Regions from separate parts of the Bacillus methanolicus genome, predicted to be linked through region 1. Evidence: riboswitches for the same ligand, from Rfam matches in the RefSeq annotation. Region 1 holds a riboswitch; the other holds the start of a gene.
The links. A riboswitch is a leader RNA that binds a small molecule or an ion and turns the genes downstream of it on or off. The one in region 1 is predicted to bind glycine.
Positions count from the first base shown of each region.

Region 1 (4,407 bases):
TTCAGGAAGGCTGTATCCAATGCGGCCCGGCGTGCTAATTTCAAAAATCAGCGGTTGATCTTGTTTATGCATGGAAATCCCCCAATTCTTTCACGAAAGTATCAATCTCTTCTTTTGTTCTTAATTCCGTTACAGCGATTAACATGTGATTTTCCAGATCTGAAAAATCACGGCCGAGATCATATCCGCCAATAATTCCCTTCTGTAAAAGAGCCTTGTTTACCTCTTTTACAGGCTTATTCAGCTTCACGATAAACTCATTGAAAGCAGGACCTTCAAAGACGACCTCAAAACCATTTTCTTTAAATGCCTCTTTCGCATAATACGCTTTTTGCATATTCGCTAAAGCCATCTCTTTTACGCCTTTTTTTCCTAAAGCCGTCATCGCAACAGAGGCTGCAAGTGCATTAAGGGCTTGGTTCGAACAAATGTTGGAAGTCGCTTTATCGCGGCGGATGTGCTGTTCGCGTGCTTGCAAAGTCAGAACAAAACCTCGGCGCCCTTCCTCATCCACTGTTTGGCCGACAAGACGCCCGGGCAATTTTCTCATCAGTTTGCTTGTAACGGCGAAGTAGCCGCAATGTGGACCGCCAAATGCTGTTGGTATGCCAAACGGCTGGGCATCACCGACAACGATATCGGCACCGAACTTTCCAGGAGGCGTTAATACACCGAGTGCCAACGGATTGCTCGATACGACAAACATCGCTTTTTGGCCATGAGTGATTTCCTCAATCTCTTTTAAAGGTTCTATGCGGCCGAAGAAATTTGGATACTGTACAATGACAGCCGCCACCTCATCTGTCACCATATTTTTCAGTTGCTCAATATCTGTGATCCCGTCTTTATAGGGAACTTCGACTACCTCAATATATTGTCCTTTCGCATATGTCTTTACGACTTCTTTTGCTTCTGGATGAACTGCTGAGGAAATAACTACTTTCTTTCTTCTTGTCTGGCCAGCGCTTAACATAGCGGCTTCCGCAAGAGCTGTTGCGCCGTCATACATGGATGAATTGGCTACTTCCATTCCGGTTAACTCGCAAATCATTGTTTGGAATTCAAAAATAGCCTGAAGTTCACCCTGAGAAATTTCCGGCTGATACGGAGTATACGCTGTATAAAATTCTGAACGGGAAATAACATGATCTACAATGACCGGCATGTAATGATCATAGACACCTGCTCCGAGAAAAGAAGTATTCTTCTTTAAATCTGCATTTTTCTCTGCTAAAAGAGCTAATTCCTTCATTAGGGATGATTCTGATTTTGCCGGTTTAATGTTATAGTCGCCCTTAAAGCGGACGCGTTCTGGAATATCGCTGAACAGATCATCAATAGAAGATACGCCGATTGTTTCCAACATTGCCTTTTTGTCCTGTTCTGTCATCGGTAAATAGCGATGCTTCATCGTTTGCTTTCCTCCCTGTTACTTCTTTTCCCTTTTATAAAATGGTGTTGACACGATAACTGCTTTTAGGCGCTTGCCGCGGATTTCAACTTCGACTTGATTACCAAGTTCTGCTTCCTCCGCTTTTACTAAAACAAGGCCGATATTTTTCTTCAATGTTGGGGATTGTGTACCGCTTGTTACTTCCCCAATATTTTCGTTTCCTTTATATACCTGATAACCGTGGCGCGGAATCCCTCTGTCGATCATTTCTACTCCGGCAAGCTTTCTCGGCACCCCGTTTTCTTTTTGCTGTTTTAATGCTTGTTTGCCAATAAAATCAGCTTCTTTATTAAGCTTCACGGCAAATCCGATGCCTGCTTCAAGCGGGCTTATCTCAGGGGAAAGCTCCTGCCCGTATAGTGCAAGGCTTGCTTCAAAGCGCAGCGTATCACGTGCTCCCAATCCGCATGGCATTACGCCGAATTCCTTTCCGGCCTCCAGGATCTCCTTCCAAAGAGCAGGTGCATCGATTGCATCACAATAAATTTCAAATCCGTCTTCACCGGTATATCCGGTTCTTGAGACAAGCGCTTTTTTACCGTTAATGTTCACATCCTGCTGAAATTCAAAAAAGCCGATATTGCTTAGAGTTGTTTCCGGTGTCAGCTTTTGAAGGACTTCTTCTGCAAGCGGACCTTGCAAAGCCAATTGAGCTGTTTGTTCAGACAAATTATTAATTTCAACATTTTCATCTAAATGGTCTTTGAGCCACTCGAAATCCTTTTCAATATTCGCAGCATTGACAACAAGCAAATAGCGATCTTCATCCAGCTTATAAACGAGAAGGTCGTCAACAGTGCCGCCGTTTTCATAGCACATCGCCGAATACTGGGCACCTCCGGTCTTTATTTTGGAAACATCATTCGTTAACATTTTTTGTAAATACCCAAGACTTCCAGTCCCTTTTACTTCAATTTCTCCCATGTGAGAAACATCAAATAATCCTGCCTTTGTCCGGACGGCTTCGTGTTCTTCTTTAATGCTTGAAAATTGGACAGGCAATTCCCAACCGCCAAAATCAATGGTCTTGGCACCGTATTCCTTGTACGACTCAAATAACGGTGTGCGCTTAAGCTCAGACATCATAATCCCCCTTCATCCAACAAATTAATGTTAGTTTACCCAGAATTTGATTCAATTAAGAAAAATGCAAGCGTCTTAGTCAACCCCGATGAGCGAAGGTACTAGACAAACAAAAAAGGACAGAAAACCCCCTCAAAACATGAGAAGGTCTCTGTCCTTGCACCTGAAAGTTTACCATAGCGGCTTTCCTCTTTGGTGGCTCCATTAATGGCGGAGCACTCTCCAGAGCAGCGTCAAACAAGAGTTCTTTTGCCTGAGAGATTCACAAATCAGCTTTGCTTGCTCCTTCGGCGCTACAAATGTAGTCTCTCCCCTTGTCGTCATTCGCATTTATAAAATTTTCCATTATGGCCATACTACACTTTACGGATAGCTTTTAGATGTTACATTTTAAAATGATTGTTAATATGCAAATTTCTAAACTTTCAAAGCTAATCTTATCCTACCATTAAAGAGCTTGATTGAGCAATAAAATTTTTAGTAAAGGAGCAATTTGTCATGACGGTGCAGATTGAATTCGATTCCTCGTGGCAGGATGAATTTTTGCAACGAATTACTGATGACGGCCCCTGGGGAAACTGGGAGCTATTTAAGCTGGCCGTTGAAGTGGAAAAACATACTGTCATCCCTGAATTCGAAGGTCTGCAAGCTCCGAAGCACCTGCCGAATTTAACTCCACTTCCCCATCAGCTTGAAGTGGCCAGACAAGTTGTTGAAAACATGCATGGCAAAGCCATTTTGGCTGATGAAGTAGGTCTGGGAAAAACAATTGAAGCGGGACTGATACTGAAGGAATATATGATTCGGGGACTTGTGAAAAAAGTGCTTATTCTTGTTCCGGCTTCACTTGTAACCCAATGGGCGAGTGAGCTGAATTCAAAATTCTTTATCCCGGCCATCACCCAGCGAAAAAGCTATGTATGGGACCAATGTGATGTTGTTGTATCTTCGATCGATACAGCCAAAAGAAGTCCACATAGGGAAATGATTTACGAGCAGGATTATGATTTGATTATTATCGACGAAGCTCACAAGCTCAAAAATAATAAAACAAAAAACTACGAGTTTGTTCAAAAATTAAAAAAGAAATTTTGCCTGCTATTAACAGCTACACCCATTCAAAACCGGATTGAAGAAATCTTTCATTTAGTTTCTTTATTAAAACCGGGTCATCTTGGCAATGAATCAGCATTCTTTGAAAAGTACAAACGGAACTCACGGTCTCTTAATGATGATGAACACCTTCGTGAGCTTGTAAATAAAGTTATGATTCGAAATCGGAGAGCCGACACAGGAATTGAATGGACAAAACGGCATGTAGAAACAATACCGATCGAGTTTACAAAAGAAGAACGGGAGCTTTATGAAGCAGTAACAGAATTGAAGAGTGAAGGAAACTGGGTCAACTCAAGCCAATTTTCAGTTATGACCCTGCAGCGGGAGGCTTGCAGCAGCAGGGAAGCTGTCTTTCATACATTAAGAAATATGCTTGAAAAGCAAGAATCTCCTTCAAAAGCTTTTCAAGAGCAAATACAATATTTAGTCTCAAAAGTCGAAGCTGTAAAAACGAACTCGAAAGCAGGAAAAGCTCTTGAACTTATTCAAAAAATAAATGACAAAGTCATTATTTTCACGGAGTACAGAGCCACCCAATTGTATTTGCAATGGTTTCTAAAACAACACGGCATCACCTCTGTTCCATTTAGGGGAGGCTTTAAACGCGGCAAAAAAGACTGGATGAGAGAGTTATTCCAAAATCAAGCCCAAGTGTTAATAGCGACGGAAGCAGGCGGCGAAGGTATTAATCTTCAGTTTTGCAATCACATCATTAACTTTGATCTTCCGTGGAATCCGATGAGATTAGAGCAGCG
Region 1 covers NZ_PNFF01000001.1:1,875,535-1,879,941, forward strand. The annotation lists gene gcvPB (aminomethyl-transferring glycine dehydrogenase subunit GcvPB) at 1-72, opposite strand, end outside; gene gcvPA (aminomethyl-transferring glycine dehydrogenase subunit GcvPA) at 65-1,411, opposite strand; gene gcvT (glycine cleavage system aminomethyltransferase GcvT) at 1,430-2,536, opposite strand; glycine riboswitch at 2,768-2,860, opposite strand; gene C0966_RS09435 (DEAD/DEAH box helicase) at 3,035-4,407, shown strand, end outside.

Region 2 (4,407 bases), 1.8 Mb from region 1:
AGTTTTATCTCGTGTTGATAAAAAGAAACAAACACCTGTTATTAATTCCTGGATTACGTGCCTTATTGTCTCGTTTTTTGCAGGTGTTGTTCCATTAAACAAACTTGCTGAATTAACAAACATTGGTACATTATTCGCGTTTATGACTGTGTCAATCGGTATTTTGTATCTTCGTAAAGCGAAAATTTCTTCTGGAAGAGGATTCAAAGTGCCATTTGTTCCGTTGATTCCTATATTGGCATTTTTATTCTGCGGATATCTTACCCTTCAATTGCCGTCTACAACATGGATCAGTTTCGTTTCATGGCTTGTAATTGGTCTAGTAATCTATTTTGTATACGGAAGAAAACACAGCACATTAAATAACACAACAATCTTAGAAAGAAAAGTCGGTTAAAAGCAAAAAAGCTTGCAGAAGTACTTCTGCAAGCTTTTTCATTGTTGAAGGGGTCAGACCCTTAATGCTGTACCGCGTTAAAGTACTGCGGGCCAGACCCTCATCGCAGTAACGCGTTAATTGATTAGAGATTGTAGTGGGGCTGGAATTCTGCCGCCCCGCTGAATAAGTTTTTCTGATTGAAATGGATTTACGCCTATTACCGGGGCACGGCCGAGAAGCCCGCCAAATTCGACGATATCTCCTTCACGTTTACCGGGAACAGGAATGACTCTGACTGCTGTTGTTTTTTTGTTGATCATTCCGATCGCCATTTCATCAGCGATAATTGCGGATAGGGTGGAAGGAGTTACATCTCCTGTCAGTGCAATCATGTCAAGGCCGACAGAGCATACGCAAGTCATCGCTTCAAGTTTTGACAAAGATAGCGCGCCATCAAGGATTCCCCGGATCATTCCATTATCTTCACTGACCGGGATAAATGCGCCGCTTAACCCGCCAACGTAGGAGCTTGCCATCGCGCCGCCTTTTTTCACCGCATCGTTCATGAGTGCCAGTGCCGCAATCGTTCCATGTGTTCCAACTCGTTCAAGGCCAATTTCTTCTAAAATTTCTGCGACACTGTCATTCATCGCATTTGTCGGTGCAAGGGATAAGTCCATAATGCCAAAAGGAACTCCCAAGCGTTCAGCGACGACCCGCCCGATTAATTCTCCTGCTCTCGTAATTTTGAAGGCTGTTTTCTTAATAATTTCAGATACTTGGCCAAGATCTGCTTCAGGATGGCGCTTCAATGCATTTAATACAACACCCGGCCCGCTGACCCCTACATTTATCACGGCTTCTCCTTCACCGGCGCCATGGAAAGCTCCAGCCATAAACGGATTATCCTCAACAGGATTACAAAAAACTACGAGTTTTGCACAGGCGATCCCGTTCCGATCGCTTGTTTTTTCTGCGGCTTCCTTTATAATCAATCCAAGCTGGCGCACTGCATCCATATTGATGCCGGTTCTGGTGGTTGCGACGGATACGGAAGCACAAACACGTTCTGTTACACTCAATGCCTCTGGAAGGGCAGCGAGCAGTGTGTGATCTCCTTTCGAAAAACCTTTATGTACAAGGGCTGAAAATCCACCGATAAAATCAACGCCAAGGTTGCGAGCAGCAAGGTCAAGTGTTTTTGCAAGCTCAACGGCCTGTTCAACTGAAGCATTGCCGAGAATTTCTGCAATTGGAGTAATTGAAATTCGCTTATTAATAATCGGAATGCCGAATTCTTTTTCCACTTCCTCAGCAGTAGATTTCAAATTCTGGGCAAAACTCATGATTTTCTCATAGACAAGTTGATTCATTTTTTCGAAATTAGAATCCGTACAGTCACGAAGGCTGATTCCCATTGTAACGGTTCGAATATCGAGGTTTTCCATTTGAACCATTCGGATCGTTTGGAGCATTTCATCCATTGCAATCGTCATTAGAATCTCTCCTTAAAAGTTATATCCGATGCATTGCCTGAAAAATTTCTTCAAGTTGAATATTTATTTTTAAACCCATTTCATCTCCCAGATCATTGAATTGCGTGCGTAATGTATCTAAATTTTCGATTCCGGAAACATCAACTATCATCATCATCGTAAAAAATTCCTGAAGGATCGTCTGGCTAATGTCGAGAATATTAATTCTATTCTCGGCGAGAATCGTCGTCACTTTCGCAATAATACCAACCTGGTCTTTCCCGATAACACTTACAACAGCACGTCTTTTTTCCATAAACTCCACCTCTTCACTTTTTGTAATAACAAAAAAGATTGGATGATTCATCCAATCTCAACAAATAAGAAGAGTGCAGTTTTCCACTCTTCTGTCCTTTTGCCTGAGATTGTGAATCCTTCGGCGCCGCAATCGTGCGGTCTCTCCAGAAGCTGCTCCAGTTATAGTTTTACCCACAACCTTCATCGCCTGCTTTATTAAGTTAATTATAAAGATAGTATCAGTATAATGCCGGTTCGGTCAATAAAAATTTTACCGCAATAACGCAGCGCGGGCCAGACCCTCAACGCATTAACGCTTTAAAGCAGCGCGGGCCAGACCCTCAATACGTTAATGCTTTAATGCGGAATAGGGGCCAACCCTCTGGCCCCTGCTTTTATACTGCTTTTTGTTTTGTATTTGCTGCTACTGTTTCGAGTGGCGCATGAAATTCGTTTTCCATTTTGGACACTACCACTGTAGCAACTCCGTTTCCGATTAAGTTGGTAATTGCACGGGCTTCTGACATGAATCGGTCAACACCGAGCAATAACGCAATTCCTTCAACCGGAATCATTGGGAAAGCGGCTAGGGTAGCAGCCAAGGTAATGAATCCAGATCCGGTTACACCGGCAGCCCCTTTAGAAGTCAGCATTAATACTCCAAGAAGGGTAAGCTCTTGCCAGATCGTTAAATCGATTCCATAAGCCTGAGCGATAAAAATTGCAGCCATGGAAAGATAGATCGACGTACCGTCTAGGTTGAAGGAATATCCTGTCGGAACGACAAGTCCGACTACCGACTTTGAACAACCATATTTTTCTAATTTTTCCATCAATTTTGGAAGAGCGGATTCAGATGAAGATGTTCCTAGTACAAGCAAGATTTCTTCCTTAATATAAGCCAAAAATTTAAAAATATTAAACTTGTAAAATTTCGCAATCCCACCCAATACGAGGACGATAAACAGGAACATCGTAATATATACGGAACCCATTAATTTTCCAAGTAAAAATAATGAACCGAGGCCAAACTTTCCGATAGTAAACGCCATTGCTCCAAATGCAGCAATTGGAGAAACTTTCATAATCATATTTACTATTCCGAAGAAAACATCCGTTAATTTTTCGAAGAGAGTGACAACAGGCTTGGCTTTTTCGCCCATTGCTGACATGGAAATCCCGAACAGGACGGCAAAGAATAAAATTGGAAGTAATTCACCTTTTGCCATGGCTGCAACGATATTATCGGGAATAATACCCACTAAAAACTCGATAGCACCGTGGCTTGTTGCTTCCGCTTGCTTAGTATATTCAGAAATGTTCCCGCCTTCAACAGCACTTGTATTAAAACCTACACCAGGCTTTACTAGATTGACTACAATGATGCCGATAGCAAGCGCAAACGTTGTTACAATTTCAAAATAAATCAGCGCTTTTCCGCCGATTCGGCCAACTTTCTTAAGGTCGCCTATGCTGCCAATTCCAATAGCAACCGTGAAAAAGATAATCGGCGCAATCACCATTTTGATTAATTTAATAAAAACATCAGCTAAAACCTTTAATTTTTCACCGTACTCAGGGAAAAGAAAACCGACTATAATACCGAGTATAATCCCGATAATGACTCTTACCGTTAAGTTATTTAATAGATTTTTAGATTTCACCATTTCATCCTCCTTATGTTAATGTTAGCGCTTTCGGAATTTGTTTATTCAATATTAGCAGACAATTAAGAAAATAAGTTTTTATGGTTATATTGTTCTTTTTGTTCATTTTGGTCGAAATTTCGGAGCCAAAAAAAGAACACGATTGATCGTGTCCTTTTAATCTCCAGCCTCTTTAATTTTTTCAATCATGTCTGATCCTACCTCTTGTTCAACTTCTTCATATAAAGGTTTGAATTTCTCGATCCATCGTTCCTTAGCTTCGGGAGGCAAATCATAGATTTTTAAATCAGACTTGTTTTTTAGTTCCTTTAGCTGTTTTTTATTCATCTGACTGGATTCATTTAAAATCCAGACTGTCGTTTCATCGAGCGCTTCTTTTATTTTATCCTGAATTGATGGAGAAAGCTCATTCCAAAAATCTTCATTTATAATGACTGCATAACCAAGATAGCCATGATTGCTCAGAGTAAGATTTTTTTGATGTTTATATAAGCTTTTGGAATAAATATTAGAGATCGTATTCTCTTGGCCGTCCACTTTCTGATTTTCCAATGTACTATATACTTCGTTAAAAGGGGTGGCTACAGCT
Region 2 covers NZ_PNFF01000001.1:85,739-90,145, forward strand. The annotation lists gene C0966_RS00335 (amino acid permease) at 1-397, shown strand, start outside; gene C0966_RS00340 (PFL family protein) at 514-1,875, opposite strand; gene C0966_RS00345 (ACT domain-containing protein) at 1,895-2,170, opposite strand; glycine riboswitch at 2,252-2,329, opposite strand; gene C0966_RS00350 (dicarboxylate/amino acid:cation symporter) at 2,547-3,818, opposite strand; gene C0966_RS00355 (DctP family TRAP transporter solute-binding subunit) at 3,975-4,407, opposite strand, start outside.
Region 2: it holds a riboswitch for glycine, as region 1 does, so the genes downstream of both, C0966_RS00345 (ACT domain-containing protein) here and gcvT (glycine cleavage system aminomethyltransferase GcvT) in region 1, are expected to answer to the same signal.